Regions from separate parts of the Pectobacterium parvum genome, predicted to be linked through region 2. Evidence: predicted binding sites of a transcription regulator. Region 2 holds the regulator's gene; each other region holds the start of a gene.
What was found. The regulator LexA, encoded in region 2, represses DNA repair genes until DNA is damaged. The targets are predictions, from matches to a motif close to TNCTGTATGTACATACAGNA.

Region 1 (4,356 bases), 1.5 Mb from region 2:
GGCCGTGTTCGGACTGTGGCCGATAGCGATAAACACGCCAGCCAGCTCCAGTTCTTCTGCGGCGTCGCTCTGCGTATCGCGGATACGCACACCGGTTACGCCCATGTCATCGCCCAGTACTTCGTCCAGCGTACGATTGGTATGCAGGATGATGTTGCCGTTTTTAACTTTGTCCATCAGGCGATCGATCAGAATCTTCTCTGAACGGAACGTCTCGCGACGGTGAATTAAATGCACTTCCGCCGCGATGTTAGACAAATACAAGGCTTCTTCTACTGCGGTATTCCCGCCGCCAACCACGGCGACTTTCTGGTTACGGTAGAAGAACCCGTCACAGGTTGCGCAGGCAGAAACCCCTTTGCCTTTAAACGCGTCTTCAGATGGCAGACCAAGATAACGCGCTGATGCCCCGGTAGCGATGATTAGTGCGTCACAGGTGTATTCGGCGCTATCACCGAATAAACGGAAGGGACGGTTCTGCAAATCAACACGTTCAATATGATCGAAGATCACTTCAGTATTGAATTTGGTCGCGTGTGCATGCATACGCTCCATTAACAGCGGGCCAGTTAAATCATCGGCATCACCCGGCCAATTTTCTACTTCGGTCGTGGTCGTCAGCTGACCGCCTTTTTCCATACCCGTGATTAATACTGGCTGTAAATTCGCCCGTGCAGCATAAACAGCGGCAGTGTAGCCAGCCGGGCCTGAACCCAGAATCAATAACTTGTGATGTTTAACAGTACCCATGCTTTCCTCATTTCATGACGGCGGATAAGGTTCATATGAACGGTCTCTACGACAAACACGTTTCTTTACTACGAACCGTCTCTACCACGGACAATGCGAATGATTGTAAGGAAATTACAAGAGTAAAAAAAGTATGCAGAAAAGTTGCTGGCTATTTGTTTAATCGTTAATGACGATGGTGACGACAAATCGCTGAAAAATCAGCCACATTCATAAGTAAAATGATTGAAGTTACCTCGGCGAAGGGCTCTGGCTTATCCAATCTGGCAGTTTCTTCTGATTTTCGTTGTTTTGCTTTGACAATCGGCTGTGCATTTGCGAAAACATCTGGGTAAGAGGAAATTTTTTGTATGTGAACAGTTAAAAGCTCGGCTTTTTATTCGTTTTTGCGCAGGTAGGCCTTTGGGCCACGGATATGACGTGATGGTCTTCTTCGCGGGTAAGCAATACGTGGGGCGAGAACGAGAAGTTAATGACTGTTGATATACAAAATAGGCAGCGTGTCTTCTTTAAGGGTAGCTCTGATACATGAGGTCTATCGGGGTAAAGCGGGTGCAGGGAAAAGTGAAGAGAGACAATAATAATGGTAGACACTAAAAAACGGCCAGGAAAAGATCTCGATCGTATTGATCGTAACATCCTGAACGAATTGCAAAAAGATGGGCGTATTTCCAATGTCGAGCTTTCCAAACGTGTTGGGCTGTCGCCAACGCCTTGTCTGGAACGTGTGCGTCGTCTGGAGAGACAGGGTTTTATTAATGGCTACACAGCGCTGCTAAACCCGCATTATCTGGATGCGTCACTGCTGGTTTTTGTTGAAATAACGCTAAACCGCGGTGCGCCTGATGTGTTTGAACAGTTTAACTCTGCGGTGCAGAAGCTGGAAGAAATTCAGGAGTGTCATCTGGTTTCCGGTGATTTTGACTACCTGTTGAAAACACGCGTGCCGGACATGTCTGCTTATCGTAAGCTCCTGGGCGAAACGCTGCTGCGTTTGCCGGGCGTAAACGACACACGTACTTACGTGGTGATGGAAGAAGTGAAGCAAAGCAACCGTCTGGTCATTAAGACCCGGTAAACGTGTGGGTGCAAAACCCGATAAATTCAGCTACACTCCTGTGAATTTATACAGTCCCAGCGCCGGGTTTTCTCGGCGCTTTGTCATAAACCTTACAGGCCCCTGGAGAGACTCTTGAGCCAGGAATATACAGAAGACAAAGACGTTACCCTGAAGAAACTCAGCGGAACGCGTCGCTTGCTCGAAGCGATTTTAATCGTTGTGGCACTTTTTGCTGTTTATCTCGGTGTCGCACTACTCAGTTTCAGCCCCTCCGATCCTAGTTGGTCACAAACTGCGTGGCATGAACCTATCCACAACTTTGGTGGTGTGGCGGGTGCCTGGCTGGCGGATACGCTGTTCTTCATTTTTGGCGTTCTGGCCTATGCTATTCCACCGATCATGTTATCCCTGTGTTGGGCGGCTTTCCGTCAGCGTGATAACCAACAATCTATTGAATATTTTACCTTTTCACTTCGCCTGATTGGGACATTGGCGCTGATCCTGACCTCTTGTGGTTTGGCTGCGTTGAATATTGACGATCTCTACTATTTTGCTTCCGGTGGTGTTTTGGGAAGCTTGTTGAGCAGCTCAATGATCCCGCGTTTCAACAGCATGGGTGCAACGCTGATTCTGCTCTGTGTGTGGGGCGCAGGATTAACGCTGTTTACCGGCTGGTCATGGTTAACGATCGCTGAAAAAATTGGCGCAGGTGTGTTGGGCTGTCTGACGTTTATGTCAAATCGTTCGCGCCGCGACGAGGACTATCGTGAAGAAAACGATCGTGAAGAGGATGAAAGCGACGTGCTTAATCTGCGCCACGATGAAGCGTCGGGCGAGGAAATAACACAACAGCGTGATGACGATGACGTTCTGTTTTCTGCGTCTTCCGTTGCTGATGCGGTAAACGACACGGCGGCAGAAAATAAGATAGACGTGTCATCACCGTTAGCTGAGAACGCACCGACAGCGACACAACCAGTACTCTCCGCAGAAACGCTAGTGGCAGGGTCAACATTGTCTGATGCGGCAGTGCCTGATTCAGCATTATCAGAATCAGTCTTCTCTGCTTCATCGTCTGGCATGGTGCCGCCCGTTACTCCATCTGCGATTGATTCGACGCCGTCGCTAAATCCGCCGTTGTATTCGTTTGAAGTCCCTGAAACGCCAGCGACAATGCCAGAGATCGCAACCTCGCCTGAACTCCATAGCAGTGTGTATGCACCTTACGGAAATAGTTACGGAGAGAGTGCCGTACCACCGATTGTCACGGCACCTGTGGTTCAACCTTTTGCTGAGCCGCCACAACCTGCACGCGATACGGATTTCAATACGAACAGCACGTTTATGCCTGCGTTCAGTGCCGATGGCGCTGATAATCCGCAGATTAAACGCGGCGTAGGGCCTGAACTGCCACGTCCTAACCCGGTACGCATTCCTACTCGCCGCGAGCTGGCGTCATACGGAATCAAACTGCCGTCGCAGCGGCTGGCTGAAGAACAAGCAAGGCTGCAGGCGCAGAACGGTAGCGCAGAAACGGAATTGGCGAATGACGTGTATCAGGAAGAGACACCGGATGACATCGCCCAGCAGGAAGCGGCATTGCAGCAAGCGTATCTGGATCAGCAACGTCAGCGTTATGGTGATGAATACCCACTGCAAGAAGACGATGAAGACGCGCTTCTGCAAGCGCAGCTAGCCAGAGATTTCGCAGCACAGCAGCAGTCACGTTATGACGACAGTGCGTTGCAGCGCGATGAGGAAATCCCTGCTCCGATAGCACCGCCTGCGATCAGTGAGCCTGTTCAGCCAAACTCTGCCACATCGCACAACGCTTTTTCATTCTCGCCGTTTAGTGCGGAGAATGAACGCGAACCTGAACCGCATACGTTCAGTGAACCCACCTCTACCTATTCACAGCCGTCCTATAACGCCGAGCCAGAGCTTCCGCCGATGCATGCTGGTGAAGATGAGGACGACGACGATGATCGCAACCCGTTGGCGTTTAGTCATCCAATGCAGCCGGCGTCAGCGCCTGTTGAGGCTGCGAAACAGGAAACTGTGGCAACACCAACGCATCATCCGGCAATGGATGGCTTGATTCACCCGTTCCTGATGCGTAATGAACAACCGCTACAGAAGCCAACTACGCCGCTGCCAACGTTAGATTTGTTGACGCCACCGCCGGCTAGCGAAGCGCCTGTTGATAATTTTGCACTGGAACAGACGGCGCGGCTGATTGAAGCGCGTCTGGCTGATTTCCGGGTAAAAGCTGATGTGGTTGATCACTCTCCTGGACCGGTGATCACACGGTTTGAATTGGATCTGGCTCCGGGCGTTAAAGCGGCTCGTATCTCGAATTTATCGCGCGATTTGGCACGTTCACTGTCGGTTGTCGCGGTGCGTATTGTTGAGGTTATCCCCGGCCGACCATACGTCGGACTGGAGTTGCCGAATGCGCATCGCCAGACGGTTTACCTGCGAGAAGTGCTGGACTGCGATCAGTTCCGGGATAATCCATCGCCGCTGTCGATTGTGCTGGGTAAAGA
Region 2 (4,356 bases):
CACGGGCAAACAGCTCACCCAGATATTCACGGAAGATCGTGGAATACAGCTTGTTGCCTTTGAAGGTACGGCGAATAAAGAACGCACCAAGACGGCGGAAGATCGGTCCCGCTGGCCAGAAATTAAGGTTGATACCGGCGGCGATGTGCGGCGGCACCAAGCCTTGATGGTACAGAACGTAGGACAGCAGCAGATAATCCATATGGCTGCGGTGGCAGGGCACATAAACAATGCCGTGACCATCCTGCGCCAACTGGCGAACGCGTTCGGCGTTATGGACGTTAATCCCCTGATAAAGGCGATTCCACGTCCAGCTCAATACACGATCCGACAAACGCACGGCTTCGTAGGAGAAGTCGGCGGCGATTTCTTCCATCAGCGCAATCGCGTTTTGCTGCGCTTTCTCATGAGAAATCTTCTTGCTGCGCGCCTCATCGTCTACGGCTTTCTTGATCGCTTTGGAATCAAGCAGCTTGTTAAATAGTTCCTGACGCACTGGCAAGCGCGGCCCAACTGCCGCCAAACGCTGGCGTGAGAAGTGCATACGCGCGACGCGTGCCAGCTTGTGGGCTATGGTTTTGTCCGTGCCGTGCTCGGTCGCCATATAGCGTAGCGAGACCGGGCTGGAGAAGCGGACAAAGCTGTCACGGCCTAGCCACAGGACGGCAAAGAATTTCTCGATGCCGTTGAGCAAACGCAGGTGTGGCGCGGCCTGCGAATGGCCTTCCCGACCTGGGGATCGCCCAAACATCACGGAAACCGGCACCATCTGTACGTCTAAATCTGGATTGGCACGATGCAGGTCCAGATAGTCGTGGAACAGCTTGACGGATTTCTGCTTGGGAACGTAATAGCGGAAGACGCGTGGCCCGTCATTAATAAAGACGTGGCTGGGAAGTTCGACGCCATTGAATTCGAACGGCAGCGAAGGATCGGGTAACCCTAATGCCAAGCACTTCGCACGTAGCGTTAAGAGATCCGCCTGAGAGTTATAAGGCAGAACATAGAGTATAGGACGTGAGGGATCTAACCCCAACTCGACCACCGGATCTGCGGGAATAATTTTGCTTTTCACTAGCAGTTTCAGTGGGAGATTCAATAATTTATAGTAAATTTTACGCCAACCTGACATAACAACGTGGAGCCTCTTGTTAGCAATGCGCCGCAAGGATACCAGAAACTGCGCTGGAGATCTGTGGTGATGAGACAACGTAGGTGCGTTAAAATGCGAACTATTTTACATAAATAATGGAGAACAAATGAATAAAGCAACGGGGATGACCCGGATTATTAAGGCGACCGGTTATTCCTTTAAGGGGCTGAAGCAGGCGTGGGAGCATGAGGCGGCGTTTCGTCAGGAAACGATACTGACCCTTGTCGGCGTCATTATCGCATGTTTACTGCCGGTTACGCTGGTCGAGAAGCTCCTGCTGATTGTGTCTGTGGTACTGATTATGCTGTTTGAGCTGGCCAACAGCGCCATTGAAGCGGTTGTTGATCGCATTGGTCTCGAGCACCATGAATTATCCGGTCGGGCGAAAGATATCGGCTCGGCGGCTGTCTTTGTTGCCATCTTGTTAGCCGCTGTCGTCTGGGGCAGTATCCTCTGGCAACATTTTGCCTGACGGTACGCATAAATGAGTAAAAGTCAGGGCTTTGCCTATATCCCGATTCCCAATTGTGCCTTACCTGTATATACTCACAGAAAGACTGTATAAACAACCAGGGGGCGGAATGAAAGTATTAACAGCAAGGCAGCAGCAGGTTTATGAGCTGATCCGCGATCATATTGCGCACACTGGGATGCCGCCAACGCGCGCGGAAATTGCTCAACAGCTGGGGTTTCGCTCTCCCAATGCGGCTGAAGAACATTTGAAAGCGCTGGCGCGTAAAGGCGTGATTGAAATTGTATCGGGTGCTTCACGCGGTATTCGTCTGCTGATGGAAGAAGAGACGGGCATTCCTCTGGTTGGTCGCGTCGCCGCAGGTGAACCTCTGCTGGCACAGGAACATATTGAATGTCGCTATCAGGTTGACTCTGCGATGTTCAAACCCAGCGCTGATTTTTTGCTGCGAGTGAGCGGCATGTCGATGAAAAATATCGGTATATTGGATGGCGATTTGCTGGCTGTACATAAAACGGAAGATGTGCGCAACGGCCAGATCGTCGTGGCGCGTATTGACGATGAAGTGACGGTGAAGCGCCTGAAAAAGCAGGGCAATACGGTGCACCTTATCGCTGAAAATGAAGAGTTCTCCCCCATCGTTGTCGATCTGCGCCAGCAAAGCTTTTCGATAGAAGGTTTAGCGGTTGGCGTCATTCGTAATAGCGACTGGAGCTAACCGTTCGCAGAGATGCACTGCTCGCCAGTCTGGATCAGTGCATCATGTTCTGTGTGTTAATCTGCCAATCTGCCAGATATATATATTTAGTTACATTTCGTGCGCGTTTCTACGATCCCCATTATCCTTCTGTTTTTTCACTGCTTTTTGCGGTCATTTTCCCTTTCTCAACGCCCATTCCAGTCACAAATTCCTGGTTTTATCTTTTAAGTGAAATATTCGACTATAATTTTTAGCAAGGTAAGCATTTTTATCTTGATTAATCGTTTGCCGATTGATCATTAGCCATCACATTGAGATAGCCCAGTAATCAAGGGAGACAGTGGCGAAGAGCACCGTCATGGTTCACATATTTATGATGCTGCTTACTGAATAAATCTATTTATCTGAAACTGATGCATAAGTCGGTAGTCACGATTTTTTATGCGCAATTCACCTAAGGTACGGAGATTCTTATGAATAAAGACCAAGCCAGCGGTAACTGGAAACAGTTTAAAGGTAAAGCGAAAGAGCAATGGGGCAAATTAACGGATGACGATCTGACGGTCATCGAAGGTAAACGTGACCAACTGGTGGGTAGAATCCAGGAACGTTACGGGTACGAAAAAGAAGCGGCAGAGAAAGAAGTGAAACACTGGGAAGATCACCATAAATATCACTGGTAACTATCATTGGTAGCTATCACTGGTCACAACAGTGATGTCTCTCCACAGAAAAAACGATAGCCCCTGGGCTATCGTTTTTTAATGGGAACAGTATGGTCGTGATCGCAATGATCCGGCTGTTTGCATGATGCAACTTCCTGACAGCCTCCACACAAGCCGTGTGCTTCCACCACGCTGTGACGCAACGTAAACCCTGACTGCTGTGCCAGACTACGCAGCGTTTCTTCCACACCTTCGGTTTGACGTTCTGTAACCTGTCCGCAGCGGTCGCAGATGAAAAGGGCGGACGTGTGGCTGTGGTCTTCAATATGGTGACACAGCACGTAGCTGTTGTTTGATTCGACGCGATGAATGAAGCCTTGTTCCAGCAGAAAATCCAGCGCGCGATAGACAGTTGGCGGTTTCGCCTGAGGTTCAGAAACGCGCAACAGGTCCAGCAGGTCATAAGCGCTGATAGCACCGGACTGCTGTGCCATAAGGCGTAAAACCTCTAACCGCTGTGGCGTGAGACGCACAGCGCGCTGCTGACAAATCTGTTCAGCCTGGGCAAGAAGTTTGTCCTGTTTGGTTGAATCCATTGTCATATCACCCTGACGCGTTGAGGAACAAGACGGATATCTTACCACGACTGAATAAAAACGCCGAACTGGCGGAGTTTTCCTGCGAAAACAACTCTCTGCAAAAACAACTCCCTACAAAAAGAACGGACAGACGCGCTACATGACCAGATCGATGAGCAGCGCCCGCAAAGGCGACTCTGCCTGTAGCGTCAACGACGTCTCTTCCTTAATGAAGGCTCCGTCGCCGCAGTGTAGTGTTTCACTGTTCTGATTGCCTTTTACCGCCATTGAACCGTGGATCAATTGGAGGTACGCCTGATTTCCCTTTAGCGCGATGGTGCTTTGCTCATTCTGCTGGAGATCGACATGATGAACCCAAACCTGCTGGCGCAGTTGCAGGCTATTGTGTTCACCTTCCGGTGAGGCAAGCAGCGTATGGTTTACTGAACTCAGCCCCATGCGCTGCAACGGGCTGTTCTCTCGCGTTTGGCAAGCATTCAGCCATAATTGCAGTCGCGTCAGCGGCTTGTTGGCGCTGGTATTATGTTCGCTATAGCTGACGTTTGGCTGCGTGGAGAGCAGTAGCACATCTCCGGCTTTGGCCTGAATGTGGCCGCCGTTGCTGTCACGGTATTCTGCTTCGCCCTGAAGAATAATGTTCAGAATATCAACCCGTGGGTAGGTTCGCGGCTGGAATGATGCCCCCGGTGCCAATACTTCCTGATTGAGCACGCGCAGAGATGCGTAGCCCAGCAGCTGTGGGTCAAAATAGTGACCAAAAGAAAAGG
Region 3 (4,356 bases), 760 kb from region 2:
AGCTCCATCGGCATTACGGCACAGGGCGACCTGATGAACGTCAACGCTGACCAAGCGGCGACGGCACTGGCGCAAACGCTGGGCGCGGATTTAATCCTGCTGTCTGACGTGAGCGGCATTCTGGACGGTAAAGGCCAGCGTATTGCCGAAATGACGTCAGAGAAAGCCGAGCAGCTGATTGCTCAGGGCATCATCACCGATGGCATGATTGTTAAGGTTAACGCCGCGCTGGATGCTGCACGTGCACTGGGGCGTCCGGTTGATATCGCCAGCTGGCGTCATGCTGAGCAGCTACCTGCGCTGTTCAACGGCGTGTCGATTGGTACACGTATTCTGGCGTAAGTCGTTTCTGGGTATGGCATGATGCGATACCAACATGAATTAAATTCTGGGAGTAATCGTTATGGCTTTGTGGGGCGGTCGGTTTAGTCAGGCAGCAGATCAGCGTTTTAAACAATTTAATGACTCACTGCGGTTTGATTACCGTCTGGCAGAACAGGACATCGTTGGCTCGATCGGCTGGTCGAAAGCGCTGGTGACGGTCAATGTGCTTAGCGAGCAGGAGCAGCAGCAGCTGGAACAGGCGCTGAATGCGCTGCTGGTTGAGGTTCAAGCTGATCCTGAGATGATCCTGCAAAGCGATGCAGAAGACATTCATAGCTGGGTTGAACTGCGTCTGATTGAGAAAGTCGGCGATTTAGGTAAAAAGCTGCATACCGGTCGTAGCCGTAATGATCAGGTCGCGACTGACCTGAAACTGTGGTGCAAGGCGCAGATTGCAGAACTGCTGCTGTCGGTACGCCAGCTGCGTCAGGCGCTGGTCACGACGGCGGAAGCCAATCAGGATGCGGTGATGCCGGGTTACACCCACTTGCAGCGTGCGCAGCCGGTGACGTTTGCACACTGGTGCTTGGCTTACCACGAAATGCTGGCGCGTGATGAAAGCCGTCTGGAAGATACGCTGAAGCGTCTGGATGTCAGCCCGCTGGGCTGTGGTGCGCTGGCAGGAACGGCTTATCCGATCGACCGTGAGCAACTGGCGGGCTGGCTGGGATTTGCCTCGGCCACGCGTAACAGTCTGGACACGGTTTCCGATCGCGATCATGTGCTGGAACTGTTGTCCGATGCCTCAATCGGCATGATCCACCTGTCGCGTTTTGCCGAAGATCTGATCTTCTTCAACAGCGGTGAAGCGGCGTTCGTTGAGCTGTCTGACCGTGTGACATCAGGTTCTTCCCTGATGCCACAGAAGAAAAACCCAGATGCGCTGGAGCTGATTCGCGGTAAATGTGGTCGCGTACAGGGCGCGTTGACCGGCATGATGATGACGCTTAAAGGCTTGCCGCTGGCGTATAACAAAGACATGCAGGAAGACAAAGAAGGGCTGTTTGACGCGCTGGATACCTGGCACGACTGCCTGATGATGGCGGGTCTGGTGCTGGAAGGCATTCAGGTGAAGCGTCCGCGTTGTAAAGAAGCCGCCGAGCAAGGCTACGCGAACTCGACAGAACTGGCGGATTACCTGGTCGCGAAAGGCGTTCCGTTCCGTGAAGCGCACCATATCGTGGGTGAAGCGGTGGTTGAAGCCATTCGTCAGGGCAAAGCATTGGAAGCGTTGCCGCTGGCCGATCTGCAAAAATTCAGCGCCGTGATTGGCGAGGATGTGTACCCGATTCTGGCGCTACAATCCTGTCTGGATAAGCGTGCGGCACAAGGTGGCGTATCACCGCAGCAGGTTGCCAAAGCGATTAGTGATGCGAAGCAGCACTTAGCCTAAGTTGCCCTCTTCTGTTTCAGTTCCCCCAACGTGGTGTTTCGCGTTGGGGGATTTCTGCGTTACCGATCTGATTCTTCTGCAAATTATCATCTATCCATTTTCATATGGAATGCGGCTCGCATTTTTCTGCTCAGCATCTTCCCCACCAGAATTGTTTCTGGACATCCATACAGTATCATTTTACCTTGACCGACAGCGTGAAAGGCCTGCGGAGGCAAAGTGGATATCAGCATATTTTATGGTCTGGGCGGCAGTGCGGTCGGGCTATTGGTCGGGTGGTTAATTGCCAGCCTGATTCATCAGCAGAAGTTGTCGCGGCATGACACCGAACAGCAGTTGCTGGCGCAGACATTGCAGCAGGCTCAGCAGTCACTCAGCGAACAGCAGCAGGCAAAACAGCAGGACGAACAGCGGCTACGGCAAAACGAGCTGGAGCTGCGCACGGTTCACGCTCAACTCTCTGCCAGCCATGAAAAGCTGCAACAGCTTGCTGAACTCCGCGAGGAATGTGTGCAGTTAAATCAGGAACTGCGAACGCTGCGTGAAATCAACAGCTCGCAGGAAGCGGAGCTGCGGGAAGTCACCATTCGGCTGGAAGAAACCCGTATGGCGGCGGAAGAAAAGCAGCGTCTGCTGGCAAACAGCGAACAGCGGTTGACGACGCAGTTTGAGAATCTGGCGAACCGGATTTTTGAACATAGCGGCCGCAAAGTGGATGAACAAAATAAACAGAGTCTGGATAAGCTGCTGATGCCGCTGCGTGAGCAGCTTGATGGTTTCCGCCGTCAGGTGCAGGACAGCTTTGGTGCGGAAGCGCGCGAGCGTCACACGTTGGCGCATGAAATCCGCAATCTGCAACAACTGAACGCGCAGATGGCACATGAAGCTATCAATCTGACGAAAGCACTGAAAGGCGACAATAAGACGCAGGGTAACTGGGGCGAGGTGGTGTTAAGCCGCGTGCTCGAAGCCTCCGGCCTGCGTGAAGGCTACGAGTATCAAACTCAGGTTAGCGTGCAAACAGGCACAAATAGCCGCCTGCAACCGGATGTCATCGTGCGTTTACCGCAGGGCAAAGATGTTGTGATCGATGCCAAAATGTCGCTGGTGGCCTACGAGCGCTATTTTAATAGTGACGATGATGCAGAGCGGAGTGTGGCGCTGAACGAACATTTGCTCTCGGTTCGCAGCCATATTCGGCAGTTGAGCAGCAAAGATTATCAGCAGCTTCCGGGTCTGCGTTCGCTAGATTATGTGCTGATGTTTATTCCGGTCGAACCTGCCTTTCTGGTCGCTATCGATCGCCAGCCCGAATTGATCAACGAGGCGTTAAAGCACAATATTATGCTGGTCAGCCCGACCACGCTGTTGGTGGCATTACGCACCATCAACAATTTATGGCGCTATGAACAACAGAGCCGTAACGCACAGCAGATCGCCGAGAAAGCCTCGCGGCTGTACGATAAACTGCGGTTGTTTGTCGATGATATGGAAGCGCTGGGGCTGAGTCTGGATAAAGCGCAGGGCACTTATCGTCAGGCGATGAATAAACTTTCCTCTGGGCGTGGTAACCTTATTGGCCAGGCTGAGGGGTTCCGTGCGCTGGGTGTAGAAATCAAACGCACGATTAGCCCGTCATTAGCAGAAAAAGCAACGGCCCATGAGCACGCTGAACGCGATGAATTACCGGATTCCGTAGCACCCGACGCTGTTTCGCCAACCGTGAAAACGGAGGGCGAAGAAGGGGAAATCCCTTTCGCTGCCCGTACTGATTCGTACTAAATAGGTATGAATTTCGTGGGCTTGGGCACCATGCTATGCGAAATTAGTGCAGTGGGGTTTTTATACGGGTCTGGTACACTCTCACCATTAATGGGTAGACCCGAAATTTGACTGAAATAGTAGGCGGATAAGATGGCAAGTGAGCAGGAGAAAACGGCCGACTTTGGTTTTCGGACTGTCGCCAGAGATGAAAAAGAAGTCATGGTGGCTGAGGTTTTTCATTCTGTAGCAGCAAAGTATGACTTGATGAACGACCTGATGTCCTTTGGTATCCACCGTGTCTGGAAGCGTTTCACTATCGAATGTAGTGGCGTAAGACGTAACCAGCGAGTTCTGGATCTTGCCGGAGGCACAGGGGATTTAACTGCCAAGTTCTCCCGTATGGTTGGCGAAGGTGGTGAGGTCATTCTGGCGGACATCAATGCATCAATGCTGAAAGTGGGCCGCGAAAAACTGCGTAACAAAGGCATTATCGACAACATCAACTACGTGCAGGCCAATGCTGAAGCGCTGCCGTTCCCTGATGACTTCTTCGACTGCATTACTATCTCCTTTGGTCTGCGCAACGTGACGGACAAAAACAAAGCGCTGCGCTCAATGTACCGCGTGCTGAAGCCGGGTGGTCGCTTGCTGGTTCTGGAGTTTTCCAAGCCGATCATTAAACAGCTGAGCACCATTTACGATGCGTATTCATTCCATATCCTGCCGAGGATTGGCGAAGCCGTGGCGAGTGATGCCGGGAGCTACCGCTATCTGGCGGAATCTATCCGCATGCACCCCGATCAGGAAACGCTGAA

Region 1: LOZ86_RS12760 (DNA translocase FtsK 4TM domain-containing protein) is a predicted target of LexA. The motif match lies at 1,865-1,884, and genes of this name have one in related genera.
Region 3: rmuC (DNA recombination protein RmuC) is a predicted target of LexA. The motif match lies at 1,933-1,952, and genes of this name have one in related genera.

What each region holds. Positions count from the first base shown of each region.
Region 1 is NZ_CP087392.1:2,838,493-2,842,848, reverse strand. It holds gene trxB (thioredoxin-disulfide reductase) at 1-750, opposite strand, end outside; gene lrp (leucine-responsive transcriptional regulator Lrp) at 1,334-1,828, shown strand; gene LOZ86_RS12760 (DNA translocase FtsK 4TM domain-containing protein) at 1,943-4,356, shown strand, end outside.
Region 2 is NZ_CP087392.1:4,344,896-4,349,251, reverse strand. It holds gene plsB (glycerol-3-phosphate 1-O-acyltransferase PlsB) at 1-1,132, opposite strand, end outside; gene LOZ86_RS19570 (diacylglycerol kinase) at 1,260-1,625, shown strand; gene lexA (transcriptional repressor LexA) at 1,735-2,343, shown strand; gene LOZ86_RS19560 (CsbD family protein) at 2,799-3,008, shown strand; gene zur (zinc uptake transcriptional repressor Zur) at 3,077-3,586, opposite strand; gene LOZ86_RS19550 (pirin family protein) at 3,725-4,356, opposite strand, start outside.
Region 3 is NZ_CP087392.1:405,101-409,456, forward strand. It holds gene argB (acetylglutamate kinase) at 1-342, shown strand, start outside; gene argH (argininosuccinate lyase) at 404-1,777, shown strand; gene rmuC (DNA recombination protein RmuC) at 1,997-3,559, shown strand; gene ubiE (bifunctional demethylmenaquinone methyltransferase/2-methoxy-6-polyprenyl-1,4-benzoquinol methylase UbiE) at 3,692-4,356, shown strand, end outside.